DNA from 3 places in the Arthrobacter sp. 05T420 genome. Region 2 is predicted to be linked to each of the others. Evidence: predicted binding sites of a transcription regulator. Region 2 holds the regulator's gene; each other region holds the start of a gene.

Region 1 (5,378 bases), on a different contig from region 2:
GGATCTCTGCCTGTCCTTCAGTGAGGAATCGTTCACGGAAATCGGGCACCGCGCCGCCTCCGGCAGCCCGGCACGGCTGATCTTCAACCTTATGCGGGCCGAAGTGATGGCCGGGCAGTACCTGGACATCCTGGAAGAGGTCGCCGGGCCCAGGCGGGACCGCGCCGGAGCAGTCAGCCGGGCCCAGTCCATCATCCGGTTCAAGTCGGCCAAGTACTCCACCGAACACCCGCTCGCTCTGGGCGGTGCCCTGGCCGGCGCCGGTGATGAGCTGCTGCGCGGCTATTCCGCCTTCGCCCTGCCGCTCGGTGAGGCATTCCAGCTGCGGGACGATGTCCTTGGCGTTTTCGGCGACCCCGTCACCACGGGCAAACCTGCCGGGGACGATCTCCGTGAGGGCAAGCGCACGGTCTTGGTGGCTTTCGCCCTGGACCAGGCCTCGGCGCCCGAATCAGAGTTTATCGACGCCAAACTGGGCAGTCCCGATCTCAGCGACGCGGACATCGAGGAGATCCGGCGGATCATCGTGGACTGCGGTGCGCTCCAGGCTACCGAAGTACTCATCGAGGAGTTCGGCAAGGCGGCCTTCGCTGCCCTGGACCTCCTGCCGCTTCAGGAGCTGCCCAAGACCGCGCTCCGCAGGCTGGCAGAGGCCACGGTCTCCCGAGCCGCCTAGCCCGGCCCTGCCAGGCCAAGGTGCCTGGAAAGCGGTGGGGCCGTGCACAGCGGCTTGCGCTGTACACGGCCCGTCATGGCACGTTGTTAATGCTGTTGCCGGCTCACTAGGCTGCCGGCGTGCTCCTACCAGGCCAGTGACTGCGCCCGGCGGCGGATTTCGGTCTTGCGCCCTTCCCGAAGGGCGTCGATCGGCCGGCCGCGGAGGGACTCGTCCGGGGTGAAGAGCCAGTTGATCAGTTCCTCATCGGAGTATCCGGCGTCCGAGAGGACAACAATGGTGCCCTTCAGGCTCTCCACTGCGTGCCCGTCCTGGATGAAAGCTGCAGGCACGGAGCGGATACGCCGGTCGCCGATTCTCACGGCCGCCAGCGCACGTTCGTCCAGGAGTGCATGGACCTTGGTAATAGGTACGTTCAGAAGCTGTGCGACATCGGGCAGGGGCAGCCATTCGCCCACGAGGCTTTCTACATTACTCACGGATAAAGATTGCCACGGCGGGTGCCCCCCCGCCTAGTCGGCAGCCGCAGAAATGACGGCCGCGGCCATGGCCGGTCCCGTGCGCCCGGATGCCGCCCGGGTCCGCGCAAGGACGCCATTTGGCCGACACTCCGTCGGAGACTGGTTTGCAGAATGTCAAACAGTTCTTGTGCTAATTGCCAATTCATGAGAGATTCACATAGATCACATTTGTAACAGAAATAACTTTTGTCACACTGGTAACACCAGTTCTACAGGCCTGACCGCAGCGTTGCCGCTGAGAAGAGGATCTTTCCAATGACAACCTCACGTTCGCCACAGCTCCGTCCGGGGCGCAGCCTGCCGCTTATAGCGGCTTCAACGGCGGCGCTACCCGCCGTCATGCTTTCCTCCTTGGCGATTGCCCAGGCTGCCGCTGCCGAACCGCGTGTGCGTTCGGTCCCGGCAACCCTCGCGGCCGCCATGCGGGCCCAGGCAAAGACGGACGCGGCGATTTCCCTCAAGGCGGCACTGATCCCCTCCGCCTCCGTCCCGGCATCGCTGCCAAGCGCCATGCGGCCCGCGAAGTCTGCGGTTCCCGCTGTCTACACGATCGCCCGCGGCGACACCATCAGCGCCGTTGCTGGCCGCTATGGCCTGGATACTTTCGCCGTGTTGAAGTTGAACAATCTGCAGGCGAACACCATCATCTACCCGGGGCAGAAGATCAAGCTCACGGGATCGACGCCGGCCCCGGCAGCCAAGCCGGCCACCCCGGCCAAGTCAACGTCAGCCACTGTTGCGTCTGCCTCTGTTACTTCCGCCTCAGGCGCCGGCCGCGTCTACGTTGTGAAAGCAGGCGACACGCTGGGCGGAATCGCCGCGCGCCACGGCGTCGGGCTTTCCGAGGTCTTCAAGTGGAACGGGCTCGGCATGAGCTCCGTGATCTATCCCGGCCAGAAGGTGAAGGTCGGCGGCGGTTCCAGCACCCCGGCTACCACCGCGACAAAGCCGGCGACAAAGCCCGCGTCGTCGGCGCCCGCGCCGGCCAGCTCGGGCTCGTACACCATCAAGGCGGGCGACACCCTTTCCGGCATCGCGGCCCGCAACGGCGTCAGGCTCTCGGACGTCCTGTCGGCCAACCGGCTGACGATGTCGAGCATCATCTACCCGGGCCAGAAGCTCGTCATCCCCGGCGCGTCGACGATCGCACCGGCCTCGAGCAAGCCTGCTGCCACCACGCCTCTCGTGCCCAGCACGTTCCTCGGCTTCAGCTACCCGGCCGCCGTGGTCAGCTCGGCCAACCAGAACAAGGCGCTGCTCAACGCCTCGCCGGTGCCCAGCCGTACGCAGATGAAGTCCATCGTGGCGGACACGGCACGGCGCATGGGCGTGGACGCCAGCCTCGCCCTGGCCTTTGCCTACCAGGAGTCGGGCTTCGACCAGCGTGCGGTGTCACCGGCCAATGCGATCGGCACCATGCAGGTCATCCCGTCTTCGGGCCAGTGGGCCTCCGATCTCGTGGGCCGCAAGCTGAACCTCCTGGATCCGTACGACAACGCCACGGCAGGCGTCGCGATCATCCGCCAACTGGTCCGCACGAGCCCTGATCTGGAGAATGCGATCGCCGGCTACTACCAGGGTCAGTACTCGGTGAGCCAGAATGGCATGTTCGAGGACACCAAGGGGTACGTCGCCGCCATCAAGGCCAACCAGCGCCTGTTCGGCTAAATACAGACTCCAGCACAAGCTCTTTTACAACGGAGCTTGACGCTACGGGCCCGGATCGCATGTTGATTCGGGCCCGTTTCTGTCCAGCGACTACGATTGTAAGGTGCAAGATTACGTGCAGGACGCTCTCGTAGGGAACCTGGTGGACAACCGCTACCAGGTTCAATCCAGGCTTGCCCGCGGCGGGATGTCCACCGTGTACCTCGCCACTGACCAGCGCCTTGAGCGCGATGTCGCGCTGAAAGTGCTGCATCCCCATCTGGCCGATGACCCGCAGTTCCTCGACCGGCTGGGGCGCGAGGCCAAGGCCGCCGCGCGCCTTTCCCATCCCCATGTGGTGGGCGTCCTGGACCAGGGCGAAGACGGCCGGATCGCCTATCTGGTCATGGAATTCATCAAGGGCCACACGCTCCGGGACGTCCTCAATGACAAGGGCGCCCTGTCGCCGCGGCTGGCCCTGGCGCTGATCGACCCTGTGGTCGAAGGACTCGGCGCCGCGCACGCCGCCGGGATGATCCACCGGGACATCAAGCCGGAAAACGTCCTGATCGCCGACGACGGGCGGATCAAGCTCGGCGACTTCGGCTTGGCCCGCGCTATCTCCTCGTCCACGAGCACCGGCGCCCTGATCGGGACTGTCGCCTACATCTCCCCCGAACTTGTCCTGGGCAAACAGGCAGACGCCCGCAGCGACATTTATTCGGTCGGGATCATGCTGTACGAAATGATCACTGGCCGGCAGCCGTTCGACGGCGACGTTCCCATCCAGGTGGCCTACCAGCACGTCAATTCCACCGTGGAGGCTCCCTCCTTGGAGGTGCCCGGGCTGGCCACGGAGATCGACGAACTCGTCCAGTGGTGCACTGACCGGGACCCGGACAAACGCCCCGTCGACGGGAGCGCACTGTTGTCCGAACTCCGGCACATCAGGACCAACCTCAGCGACGCCGAACTCGACCTCCAGCCGCCGGCGGCCGTTCGCAGCCCGCTGCCGGCCGTGGCCGCCCCGCCAAGCCGGCCGCCCGGCGGTACCGGCCCGCCGTCGGACGAGCAAACCGTGCGGGACGCACAGAATACAGCCTACGTGCCGGCGCCCACCGAAATGCCCACGGAGATGTACGGCAGCCTCGCCGGGCCCACCGAGACGATCTCCCGCGCCAGCGGCAACCCGACCACCGTGATGTCCGGCGCCCCGCGGCGTCCGGCCTACGGACCGTTGTCCACTCCGGACGAGGCGGCTTACGGCGCCGCCGGGTACGACGGCGATCCGGCGCAAGTCGCGGCCGCCCCCAGCAAACGGGCCCAGCGCAGGCTGGACAAGGACGAGGAGAAGGCGCGCCAGCGCGCCGCGGCCACGCCCACCAAGACCCTGCACGAGGGGAACCCGCGACGCCGCGGGCTGCTATGGATTGTCCTCCTCGTGGTCGCGGCGCTGCTCGCCGCCGTCGCCGGCTGGTTCTTCGGCATGGGTCCGGGCTCGCCAGGAACCATCCCCCCGGTGGCGAACAAGACCGTTGCCCAGGCCCAGGACCTGCTCCGCACCGCCGGGTTCCAGTCGATCGTCAAGGACGTCTTCGACGACAACGTCTCCCCGGGCCTGGTGGTCGGTTCGGAGCCGAAAGCCGGCGAGGTCATCCGAAAGTTCCAACCCGTGTCCCTGGCCGTTTCCAAGGGCCCGCAGCTGTACCCATTGCCGGATCTGACCGGCAAGACCCTGGACGAGGCCAAGGCAGCCCTCAACGGCGCCCAGATGGCACTGGGACCAATTACTGAGACGTTCGATGAGAAGGCGCCTGCCGGGACTGTCCTTGCCATGGCGCCGCGCAGCGGCAACCCGGTGCGGCACGGGACGCCCGTGGGCCTCACTGTCTCGAAGGGCCCGCAGCCCATCCCGGTCCCGGATGTCCGGGGCCAGGAGCAGCGTGCCGCCGTGGACGCGCTCCAAGGCGCCGGGCTGAAGGCCGTAGTCGCCCCGGAACAGGTCAACGACAAGACTGTACCCAAGGGCGCCGTGGTGGCGCAGGACCCCGCCTCCGGCAACCTGACCAAGGGCGGTACCGTCACCCTGACCATCTCGAAGGGCCCGAAGCTCGTCGAAGTACCCAATTTCATCGGTAAACAGGCCACGGACGCCCAGGACGCCCTCGAACAGCTCGGCTTCAAGGTCCAGGTCGATGAGATCCTGGGAGGATTCTTCGGAACAGTCCGTGACCAGTTCCCCGTGGACACGAGCGTCCCCGAAGGCTCGCTTATCACCCTGAAGGTGGTCTGACAGTACCCTCTGACCGGACGCTGCCCGCGGCCGACCCACTCCAAAGAAAAGCTCCGCCCGGCTGCATCAGCCGGGCGGAGCTTTTCTGTCAGAGCTACTCTATTTGTGAGCTTTGTTGCGGGTCACCGCTTGGCGAGGGCACCGGCCACCAGGAACGCCATTTCGAGCGACTGCATGTGGTTCAGGCGCGGATCGCAGACCGATTCGTAGCGGTCGAGGAACGCTTCCTGGTCGATCGGGT
Region 2 (5,378 bases):
CGACGGCGTCCCGAGCGGGTTGATGCCTAACGGGCTGAACAGCGAGCAACTGGACTGCATCGACCAGCTCCGCGACGCGTGCCGCGCCGCCCTGTCTGATTCGAAGGGGGACAGCTCCGTGTCGGCCGACGGCGGACGCCAGCTGGCCCGGTCACGCCTGATGGTCATCCTGGAACTCTGTGAGCGCCTCTTGGCCGCGCGCGAAAACCGCGAAGTGGTGTGGTTCTCCCGCAACAGCAGCTTCGACCCGGCGCAGGGCTACTCCCAGCCGGACGAGAGCTCGCCGGCCTTGATCAATGTTGCCCCGTTGAGCGTCGCGGGGCGTCTGCGCGAGGGTTTGTTCGCGGACCACACCGTCATCCTGACCTCAGCCACGCTGGCTATCGGCGCTGCCTTCGAACCTGCTGCCGGCGGTCTTGGCCTCGTTGGCAACGGCGCCCCGAGCTGGACCGGCGTCGACGTCGGATCCCCCTTCGACTATCCGAAGCAGGGCATCCTCTACGTCGCCCGGCACCTGCCCAAGCCCGGCCGCGGAACGTCCCCCGAGGCCTTGGACGAACTCGAGAAGCTGATCCGCGCTTCCGGCGGCGGTGCCTTGTGCCTGTTTTCCTCCCGGCGCGCAGCGGAGGAAGCCGCGGAGGCCATGCGGCCCCGACTGGGCCTCAGCATCCTGTGCCAGGGGGAGTCGACCATGACGGCGCTCGTGCGGCAGTTTGCGGACGAGCCGGACACCTGTTTGTTCGGCACGATGTCCCTCTGGCAGGGCGTCGACGTTCCCGGAGTGTCCTGCCGGCTGGTGGTCATTGACCGGATACCGTTCCCGCGGCCGGACGATCCGCTGATGACGGCACGCTCGCGGGCCGTCGCCCAGGCCGGCGGCAACGGCTTCATGTCCGTCTCGGCCACGCACGCCGCCATTCGGCTCGCGCAGGGCGCCGGACGGCTGATCCGCTCGACGTCGGACAAGGGAGTTGTGGCGGTGCTGGATTCGCGGCTATCCACGGAGCGCTACGGCGGATTCCTCCGCGCCGCGCTGCCGCCGTTCTGGCCCACCACCGATTCGTCGATAGCCATGGCGGCCTTGGAGCGCCTGGCGAAGGACTCCGCGAAGGGCTGAGTCCCAAGCTGAACCAGGAGCCGACCATCCTCGATGACGCGGCGACTCTGAGGGCCGGCGACTCTGAGGGCTGGCGACTCTGCCAGGGCGGCCCGACAGGGACGGCTAAAGGGAGCGGAGTACCGAGACGACCTTGCCCATGATGACGGCGTGGTCACCGAGGATTGGCTCGTACTGGGTGTTTTGCGGCAACAGCCAGGTGTGGCCGTCCCGCTGGCGGAAGGTCTTGACCGTGGCTTCGTCGTCCAGCAGTGCGGCAACGATGTCGCCGTTCACGGCATCACCCTGGCGGCGGACAACCACCCAGTCGCCGTCGCAGATGGCGGCATCGATCATCGAGTCGCCCGCCACCTTGAGCATGAAGAGTTCGCCATGGCCCACGAGCTGTCGGGGCAGCGGCATGACATCCTCCACCACCTGGTCCGCGAGGATCGGCCCGCCGGCGGCGATGCGTCCGACAAGCGGCACCATTGCAGTGTCCGTGGCGCTGGCGAGTTCAGTCACTGACAGGCCGCCGACGGCCCGCAGGCCACTGGACTTCTCGACACCCGAAATCGGGGTGGTTCCCTCGTCCAACGTCAGCGGCATGAGCACTTCCATAGCCCGCGGGCGCTTCGGATCGCGCCGCAGGTAGCCGAGCTTTTCAAGCTGGGAGAGCTGATGGGTCACGCTCGACAGGCTGGCCAATCCGACGGTGTCGCCGATCTCGCGCATGGACGGCGGGTAGCCCTTGTCCGTGACGGACCGCTGGATGGTCTCCAGGATTTTCTTTTGCCGGGGGGTGAGGCTCTTGGGCGCCCGGGCGGGCTGCGGGCTCCGTGAGGTGGCCCTGCCGCCGGTGGCTTGTGCTGCCATGTTCGCCAATGCCTTTCCGTTCCACCCGGCTGCCGTGGCTGCTGTCACCGGGAACTTCCGGTCTGAAATGTCAGACCCTGCTGATCAACTACTGATGATGTCCCGCAGGGAGTTCATCAGTGGTTGTCCTGTCCCTCAAAAATAGGCCAGCCGCAAGGCTTTTTCAAACATTTGTTCTAGCGAGTCTCGACATCGTTCGTTAGTAAGTGCTAAAACAGAACAAGCAGAGTTCGAATATGTGTTCGAGTTTCGAGTTTTCACTTCGGATCTGGTGTTCGGTTCTATGTTCGAAGGTTCGGCCGGTTGGCGGCGAGTACGTGGAGTACGCCGGGCGGCACCGTATGGTCCAGGAGGGCTCAGTTCATGTCAGCTTCAAACGCGTTTCAAGGCACGTTCGTTCAGGGTGTCACGAATCACCACCGCAGTGCAGGTGCCAGTGGGGTGGCGGATTTCGGCAGCATCGACCAGGGCAACATCGGCCACGGAGGTGTCGGCCAGGGAGGTGCCGACCGGGGAAGCGTCCGTCACGGCAATGTGTACCCGCTCAACGCCGGCCCCCGCATTTCCCCGACGTCGCCTGCACCGCGAGGGGCGATGGCCGCTGGTTCCGCCGGCCGGCCGAAGCAAGCGCCGCTGCGGCTCACCCGGCGCGGACGCTTCGTCTTCTTCGGCGTCCCGCTGATCCTGCTGACGGCGCTCATTCTGTCATTCAGTGGATTCCTCAACGCGCCTGCGAAGGCGGCGGATTCCGCGGATCAGCTCTCGGTGACGCCGACCATTACCGTCACGGTGCAGCCGGGGGAGTCCCTCTGGGCCATTGCAGGGTCCGTGGCCCCGGACCGGGATCCCCGCGACGTCGTGGCCGATATCGTGCAGCTGAACAACCTGGACGCCGCGCGTGTGCTGCCGGGCCAGCAGCTGTTCGTCCCGTCCAAATAGAGTCTGGCAAGCCAAGTACCTGCCCCCAACTAACCTCCCCCAATTGCCGTCGCAGGCGTCACAGTTTCAGCGCCCGTGCCGCTACCACTTAAACTGGTCGAGTGACTGACCAGCTTGAGCGCCTCAACCGACTGCCCCTCCGAACCAATCTGCGTGGCCTGCGTCCGTATGGCGCACCGCAGCTGGACGTCCCTATCCTGCTCAACGTCAACGAGAACACCCATGGCGTTCCGGCCGATGTCCGCGCGGCAATCACCGAGGCCGTCAGCGCCGCCGCCGCAGGGCTGAACCGGTATCCGGACCGCGAGTTCACCGAATTGCGCGAAGCCCTCGCCGAATACCTTGGCCATGGCCTGGACGCGGAGAATATCTGGGCCGCGAACGGTTCCAACGAAGTCCTTCAGCAGATCCTCCAGGCATTCGGCGGCCCCGGCCGGACGGCCCTTGGGTTTCCTCCCACGTATTCGATGTACCCGCTGCTGGCCTCCGGCACGGACACCGAATACATCGTCGGTGCCCGAGCGGCGGACTACGGGCTCAGCGCGGAATCGGCGGCCCGGCAGGTCCGCGAGCTGCAGCCCAACATCGTTTTCCTCTGCTCCCCGAACAACCCCACCGGCACGGGGCTGGGGCTTGATGTCGTCGAGGCCGTCTATGACGCCGGCGAGGCCAGTCAAACCATCGTGATCGTGGACGAGGCTTACCACGAGTTCGCCCACGACGGCACGCCCAGCGCCCTCACCCTGTTGCCCGGCCGGGAACGGCTCATCGTCTCGCGCACCATGAGCAAGGCCTTCGCCCTCGCCGGCGCGCGGCTCGGCTACATGGCCGCGGCCCCGGAGGTCGCGGACGCCCTGCGCCTGGTCCGTCTCCCGTACCACCTCTCCGCCATCACCCAGGCCGCGGCCCTGGCCGCCCTGCGCCACCGGGGGGCACTCATGGCGGACGTCGAGGACATCAAACGCCAGCGCGACAGGATCGTCTCCGAACTGACGCGGCTGGGGCTGAGGCCGGCCGCCTCCGATTCCAACTACGTGTTCTTCGGCGGTCTGGAGAATCCCCACGAGGTCTGGCAGGGCATGCTGGACGCCGGTGTCCTCATCCGCGACGTCGGCATTCCGGGGCACCTTCGCGTGACCGCCGGCACTGAGACGGAAACCACAGCCTTCCTTGAGGCCCTTGAAAGCATCCTGAACGGCTCCGCAAAGCCGCAGGCCTAGACTTGGTGGGGAGCCCGCGCGCCCCGCCGCACTGCCCAACACCCTGCCTTCTTCCAAAGGACACATCTACATGAGCAACATGGGATCCACCGCCGCCGAGGGCCGGACCGCACGCATGGAACGGACCACCACTGAGTCCTCGGTCCTGGTCGAGATCAACCTGGACGGCACCGGCGTTTCAGACATCAGCACGTCGGTCCCGTTCTATGACCACATGCTGACAGCCCTCAGCAAGCACTCCCTGATTGACATGACCGTCAAGGCCACCGGTGATACCCACATCGATGTGCACCACACTGTCGAGGACGTGGCCATCACGTTCGGCGAGGTGCTGCGGACCGCCCTGGGCAACAAGGCCGGAATCCGCCGGTTCGGCGAGGCCACCGTGCCCCTGGATGAGGCCCTCGCGCAAGCCGTCGTGGACGTCTCCGGCCGTCCCTACCTGGTCCACGCCGGGGAGCCGGCAGGCCAGGAATACCACCTGATCGGCGGCCACTTCACGGGCTCCCTGACCCGTCACGTCTTCGAGGCGATCACACTGCACGCCGGGATCTGCCTGCACATGAACGTCACCGCCGGGCGCGACCCCCACCACATCGTCGAGGCCCAGTTCAAGGCCTTTGCCCGGGCGCTGCGCGCAGCCGTCGAACCGGATCCCCGCGTCGAGGGCATCCCGTCCACAAAGGGTGCCTTGTGAGCGCCCCGCTGCTCCGCGACGGGGCCATCATCGATCCCGCCGCCGCGACCAAGCCGGTGTCCCCGGAGGGAAAGCCCACTGTTACGGTGCTGGACTACGGCTCCGGGAATGTCCGGTCCGCCGTCCGCGCGCTGGAGCGGGCAGGCGCCGAAGTCATCCTCAGTTCCAAGCCCGAAGACGTCCTTAACGCCGACGGCCTCGTCGTCCCCGGTGTCGGCGCCTTCGAAACCGTCATGCGCGAACTCAAAGCTGTTGACGCCATCCGCATGATCGGCCGCCGTGTCGCAGGAGGCCGCCCCGTGCTGGCCATCTGCGTTGGGCTCCAGGTGTTGTTCGAGGCCGGCGTCGAGCACGGCACCGAAGCGGAGGGCATGGGGGAGTGGCCTGGCAAGGTGGAGCTGCTGCCTGCCGACGTCGTGCCGCACATGGGCTGGAACACCGTCTCCGTCCCTGAGGGGTCCAAGCTGTTCGCCGGAGTCGAGGGCGAGCGCTTCTACTTCGTACACTCCTACGGTGTCCAGCAGTGGGACTTCGACGTCATCCAGCCGCG
Region 3 (5,378 bases), on a different contig from region 2:
GACGCAGCCCTGATGTTCGCTCCGACGCTACGCGTCAGTGAACTTGGGGCACCCATCCTGGTGGACGCAATGAGGCCAAACCGGTGAGCTCAATAGAGCTGCCCAAGGTCTCAGGCGTTCCTGGTTTGGCCCCACGGCGGCTCCGCATCGGTGCGGCAGCCGGACCTCCGGATTCATGAATGGAAGCACTGAACAATGACGTTTGAAACTGCCAACTCTGTAACCCACAAGCTCTGGGACCGCTCCACCATGCACCACGAGCTGGACGCCCTGATCCACGAGCACTCCGAGCGCCACAACACCTCCAAGAGCAACATCGCGGTCCACGCCAGCGGCCCGAACACCTTCACGCTCAGCCTGAACCACGGGGCAGCCAACCTTGAGGCAGTTTCCTCCTAGCACACACAACGACGACGGCGGGAGCCACCTCCCGCCGTCGTCCGTGGTTAACGGCCCCCGCGGTACCGCGTGACGGTGCCCGCGCCGCGCACGGCGGCTTATCCGCTGCATGGTTGGCCGCGCTGGCCGACAGGGTTACACCCAGAAGATCAGGCTCCACCAGGCCGCTTCACGGAGACCGCCGCCGACTAAGCTCTGTCCGGTGTCAGCAGTCCTCCCGGGCGCAGGCATTTCCTCGGCCGCGCGGTGCCGGCCTCAGCGGCTCCGGCGGTTCTTCTGACGCATCGACCGCCGACGATGTTCCCAGTTTGAGGAGAACCTCAGGCCCGTCGAAAGGCAGGGTAGGCGAAGATCCCCAGAGGGTCTGCCGCAGAGCGGATGCTCTGGAGTCGCGGCGCGTGGTCGCCGAAGTAGGCCGATCCTGGGTCAGCGATGCGCGAGTCGAAGTAGTTGAAATAGGCGCTGCTCCCCCAATAGGGTTCCAGAGCGTCCCGCGAGCCCCTGACATAGGCATCGAAAAGGGCCGGATTCACGCCGTCCCCGAACGTGGCGGTGTACTGGACTGTAGCGATTGCGTTCCTGTGACCGAAGCCGGTGGCACCAGCGTCAACGTCGCGAACCGCTCCTCCCAGTGCGTCCAGGGACACACCCGTTTCGGTGGCGCCCGGCAGATTGTGGCCCACCACGCATCGATCGACGAGCCGGGACGCACCGGTCGAATCGAGCAGGTCGTATGGAACGTGGGAAGTGGCGCTGAACGCTTCCCGTTGCAACGAACCGCCCTTATTGGTGGTGCACTGCGCGGCGGGAATGCCGCTGCATCCGGCATAACCGAACATGACATCGAGGTAGGACCTATCCGGCCTGGCACTCTGGACCAGCGGCCGTACACCCGAAATCTCGTGGAGGCGGGCTAGCTGCGCACCGAGACCCGATGCCGGCCCAATCCATGTAGCTGTCAGTTGGATGGTCGGGGCCTTGTGGCGGGCGCCGCTGAGCAGTTTGAGGGTGGACCACAGCCGTCGATCAGCCGTCGGAGCCCAGTTCTGCCAGGCAAGGATGACCGGTATGGCGTCAGAGAAGGACCATTCGAGGAATACAGTGCTGATGGTGGGAGCGGGTACGGTCCTGAAGGTCAGGGATGTCAGTATGCCGACCTGGCCGCCGCCTCCGCGGCAGGCCCAGAAGAGGTCCGTGTTCTCGCGGGCACTTGCCGTGACCTTGTCGCCCCTAGAGGTGACAAGCTCGACAGACACAAGCGCATCCGATGTCAGCCCGTAAGCCCTGGTCAGGACCCCCACTCCCCCGCCCAACGTCAGGCCAGCTACGCCGACGGTCGGACACGACCCGCCGGCGAGGGCCCTGCCCTTCAGGCCCAGGGCCGCGTAGACCGCGATGAGTGAGGCCCCCGCCCCAACTGTCACCGTGCCATCCATATGGACCGTGATTTCCGACAATCCCCGCACATCAACAACTAGCGACGGCGCCAGCCCAGCCGCTCCTGCGTCCCCGGAGGAGTATCCCGAGTAGCTGTGTCCCCCGGCTCGGGTCACTAGTGGCACCGCCTCCTCAGCGGCGAAACGGACAGCCGCGGACACGTCGTCGGACGTGGCGGCCGAGAGAACGGCCAATGGTCGGGCAGCGTCGAAGCGTGGGTTCTCGACCCGCTTCACTTCCTCGTAGGCTCCGGCTCCCGGAAGCTCGAGCCGGCCCGCCACTCGAGACCCGAGCCCCTTCCAGTTTGGCCCGGCGGCGGGCGGGGAAGTCGTCGGGGGAAGTGTTGACGGCGCCGTTGCATTGGTTACAGGTGCCCGAGGAGGTCCCTCACATGCAGCCAACCCCGCCGCAACGAGTCCCACGGTCGCTCCCGTGAGGACTTTCCTTCGGTCGATCATTGACATGGAGAAAGCCTATGCTCACACGGCTTTTTCGGCAGCGATGCAGTCACGCAAGCTGCGCGTGTGTTCCTACCGCGCGCATCGGGGGGACAAGAACTGACCGGCCGCTCCAAGACCTCTTGGACAAGGCAAGCCCCGATCCCCCCGTGAGGCTCCAGTGATAACAACTTCTCCTCGCCGGGAGCGTGGATGCCAGGTTCCTCGAATCCGGGATCGTCGACGGGGATACCAGCCTCCAACCGGCCGACCTCCAGCCCGCCGGTTCGGGGGCCCGTCAGCGAGTCACAAAGCGCCCGCTGGTGTACTTTCTGCCCGCACGACCGACCGTGCGCACACGCGTCGTCGCAGGTCACCCCTCCCCTTGGCAAGAAAAGCCGTGATTTAGCCGCCAGATGGCGGGAGACGTCACATTCTTTCCACATTGGCAGGGCTCAAAACCAAGACGCTCTTAGAACCGGTGCGCTGCAACCCTGGACAGATACATCCGATCAACGTCGGTCAGCGCCCAAGCTGGCCCCCTACCGCAACATGTTCTGAACGCTCGCCCGTATGGCCTGGGGGCTAGCCGCTGTGGCATCGGCGGAGCTGAACTGGACAGGGTTGTCTCCCTGGCATAAATTCGTCTTTGGCAGCGCGCCGTGGCGCGCTGCCAAAGCTTCGGCGGCGGAGCATCCTGGAGATGCAAAAGGTACAAAGGAACAGATATGAGCGCGCATTTTGACCGGTTCCTCGCAGAGGCCTTGACCGATGACCGGGAAACAGACGGCGGGTTGGACCAGGAAGAGCTGTACGGACTGTACACCAGCTGGTGCCTGATAAACCAGAGCCAGCCAGAGCCTGCCGAAGCCCTCTGGGCGGCCCTCGAAGGCCGCCGCATCAAGCCTGAGGACAACACTCTTGCCATGTCCGGTCCCGCCGCGTTGGATTACATCGTGGCCAGTTCCCCCGACCTGGCGTAACTGGCACGACGAAGAGTTGGCGGCGCCTGTGCTTACCGCCTGACGGCCCGGATGGTTTGCAGGGACGGGTCGGCCGGGTCGGGGAGCACCATGCCGGCCTTCAGGCCGGATTCGAGGTAGTCGATGATGGCGGTGTTGATCCCTTCGCCAGGGACGACGACGGGGATCCCAGGCGGGTAGGGGGTGATCTGCTCGGCGGCCGCGCGCCCTACCGCGTTCTTAACCCAACTCCACGGCCAGGATAAGCACGGGACGTAGACTGCCCTGTTATGCTCCTGGCGGCGCAGGTGGTTTCGTTGGGTCAGCAAGGAAAGCACCAAGTCGCCTACCGACATCCTCCGTCGTCCAGAACGAGACCCGTTGCGGACCGTCCGCGGCATCAACGTCCAATTCCACGGTGAACCCAGGCTCGTCGCCTATAGTCCGGCTAACGCCGAAGCCGATCAGCCGGTTGTGACCCGGCAAATCTCCTCCCATGAGGATGCTGATTCCCGCGGATCCTTCGGGACCCTCGTCAGACGGCGAGCCGGTGCCGCCATTGACCATCCAACGAGCACCGCCCTCCAAAACCGCCTTGTGCCCGGCACAGACAGGCACTTCCAGGCGGGAACCGGGCATCAGCTTGTAGACGACTGTTGGAGTCTCGGGACAGCGCAGCACAGAGCACGTGGTCATGCTGGCGATGCTACCGAAGGGGAAGGGGATCTGGAGTCCGGATCCCCCGCAACTCCGCAAAGCGGTTCTTTTGTCGGTCCGTCCGGCTACACTGAATGAATCGAACATATATTCGAATAAAGGTGTGTTGTGGGCGTTGTTGTCGGTCCCCGCGTGATAGATGCGGGCATGTCGTTGTTATCCGTGCTGATCTCTCCGGTTCCCGTCGCGGCGGGGTACCCGTCCCCGGCGCAGGACTACTTTGATGGCCGGATTGACCTCAATGAGCACCTGATCAAGGACATCACCAGCACCTACGTCGTGCGGGTGTCCGGGGATTCGATGGAGGGCGCCGGCATCAGCGACGGCGATGAACTGATCGTGAACCGCGCCCTGGAACCCAAAGACGGGTCCGTTGTCATCGCCGTCCTGGACGGGGAGCTGACCATCAAGCGGCTGCGGGTCACGGGAAGCGGGGTGGTGCTGCAGGCGGAGAATCCAGCGTACCCGGACATCCGGGTCCCGTCGGTCTCGGATCTGGTCATCTGGGGCGTCGCGACCCGGTGCCTGCACCATGTGTGAGGCCAGCCATGTCTAAGCCGGCCACGATGCGGCGGATGCCGCAGATCGCACACGTGGATGTGAACTGCTTTTACGCCTCGGCCGAGCGGGCGTTCGACCCGTCCCTGGAGGGCCGGCCCGTCGTCGTCCTGTCCAACAACGACGGCTGCGCCGTCACCCGGTCCGCGGAAGCCAAGGCCCTCGGCATCCCTCTGGGCGAGCCGTGGTTCAAACTCGCCCCGCGCGCCAAGGAATGGGGGCTCGTTGCGCTCTCCAGCAACTACGAGCTCTACGGTGACATCAGCGCCCGGGTGATGGAACTGCTGGGCCGGTACTCCGCCTGGCTGGAGGTGTACAGCATCGACGAGGCCTTCCTCGGCGTCAACGGCACCCCGGAGGAACTCCTGGCCCTGGGCCGGAGCATGAAAACAGCCGTGCGGCGCAACGTCGGGGTACCTGTTTGCGTCGGGATCGCCGGGACCAAGACCCTGGCGAAGCTGGCCAACAAATGGGCCAAGAACAACCCGGCCTTCGACGGGGTCTGCCACTGGGACTCCGTGGCCGCCGCCGACAGGGAATCCCTGATGCGTCGACTGTCCGTGATCGAGATCTGGGGTGTCGCCACCCGGCTGACGAAACGGCTCAACGCCCTCGGCATCCAGTCCATCCTTGACCTGTCCCGGGCCGATCCGGTGATGATCCGGGACCGCTTCTCCGTGGTCATGATGCGCACCGTCCTGGAACTGCAGGGGACCCCGTGCATCCCGATGGAGGAGGAACGGATCGGCCGCGACCAGCTCATCTTCTCCCGCTCCTTCGCCACCCCCATCACCACCGTCGGCGGCATGCGGCAGGTCATGAGCGTCTACGGCCAGCAGGCCTCGGCGCGGCTGGCCAAACACGCACT

Evidence for each region. Region 2 encodes LexA, which represses DNA repair genes until DNA is damaged. Its sites were predicted from a motif close to TCGAACANNTGTTCGA; they were not measured.
Region 1: the regulator LexA is predicted to act here: its motif matches at 1,312-1,327, upstream of AC1DEM_RS13785 (LysM peptidoglycan-binding domain-containing protein).
Region 3: the regulator LexA is predicted to act here: its motif matches at 4,032-4,047, upstream of AC1DEM_RS15975 (LexA family protein).

The regions. Positions count from the first base shown of each region.
Region 1 covers NZ_JBFTLG010000013.1:89,765-95,142, forward strand. The annotation lists gene AC1DEM_RS13775 (polyprenyl synthetase family protein) at 1-676, shown strand, start outside; gene AC1DEM_RS13780 (Rv2175c family DNA-binding protein) at 802-1,155, opposite strand; gene AC1DEM_RS13785 (LysM peptidoglycan-binding domain-containing protein) at 1,453-2,865, shown strand; gene AC1DEM_RS13790 (Stk1 family PASTA domain-containing Ser/Thr kinase) at 2,969-5,137, shown strand; gene AC1DEM_RS13795 (class II 3-deoxy-7-phosphoheptulonate synthase) at 5,260-5,378, opposite strand, start outside.
Region 2 covers NZ_JBFTLG010000006.1:48,984-54,361, reverse strand. The annotation lists gene AC1DEM_RS07570 (ATP-dependent DNA helicase) at 1-1,117, shown strand, start outside; gene lexA (transcriptional repressor LexA) at 1,223-1,972, opposite strand; gene AC1DEM_RS07560 (LysM peptidoglycan-binding domain-containing protein) at 2,567-2,911, shown strand; gene AC1DEM_RS07555 (histidinol-phosphate transaminase) at 3,013-4,131, shown strand; gene hisB (imidazoleglycerol-phosphate dehydratase HisB) at 4,202-4,828, shown strand; gene hisH (imidazole glycerol phosphate synthase subunit HisH) at 4,825-5,378, shown strand, end outside.
Region 3 covers NZ_JBFTLG010000016.1:67,765-73,142, reverse strand. The annotation lists gene AC1DEM_RS15995 (hypothetical protein) at 196-399, shown strand; gene AC1DEM_RS15990 (FAD-binding oxidoreductase) at 720-2,294, opposite strand; gene AC1DEM_RS15985 (hypothetical protein) at 3,002-3,256, shown strand; gene AC1DEM_RS15980 (Orn/Lys/Arg family decarboxylase) at 3,289-3,573, opposite strand; gene AC1DEM_RS15975 (LexA family protein) at 4,061-4,492, shown strand; gene AC1DEM_RS15970 (Y-family DNA polymerase) at 4,519-5,378, shown strand, end outside.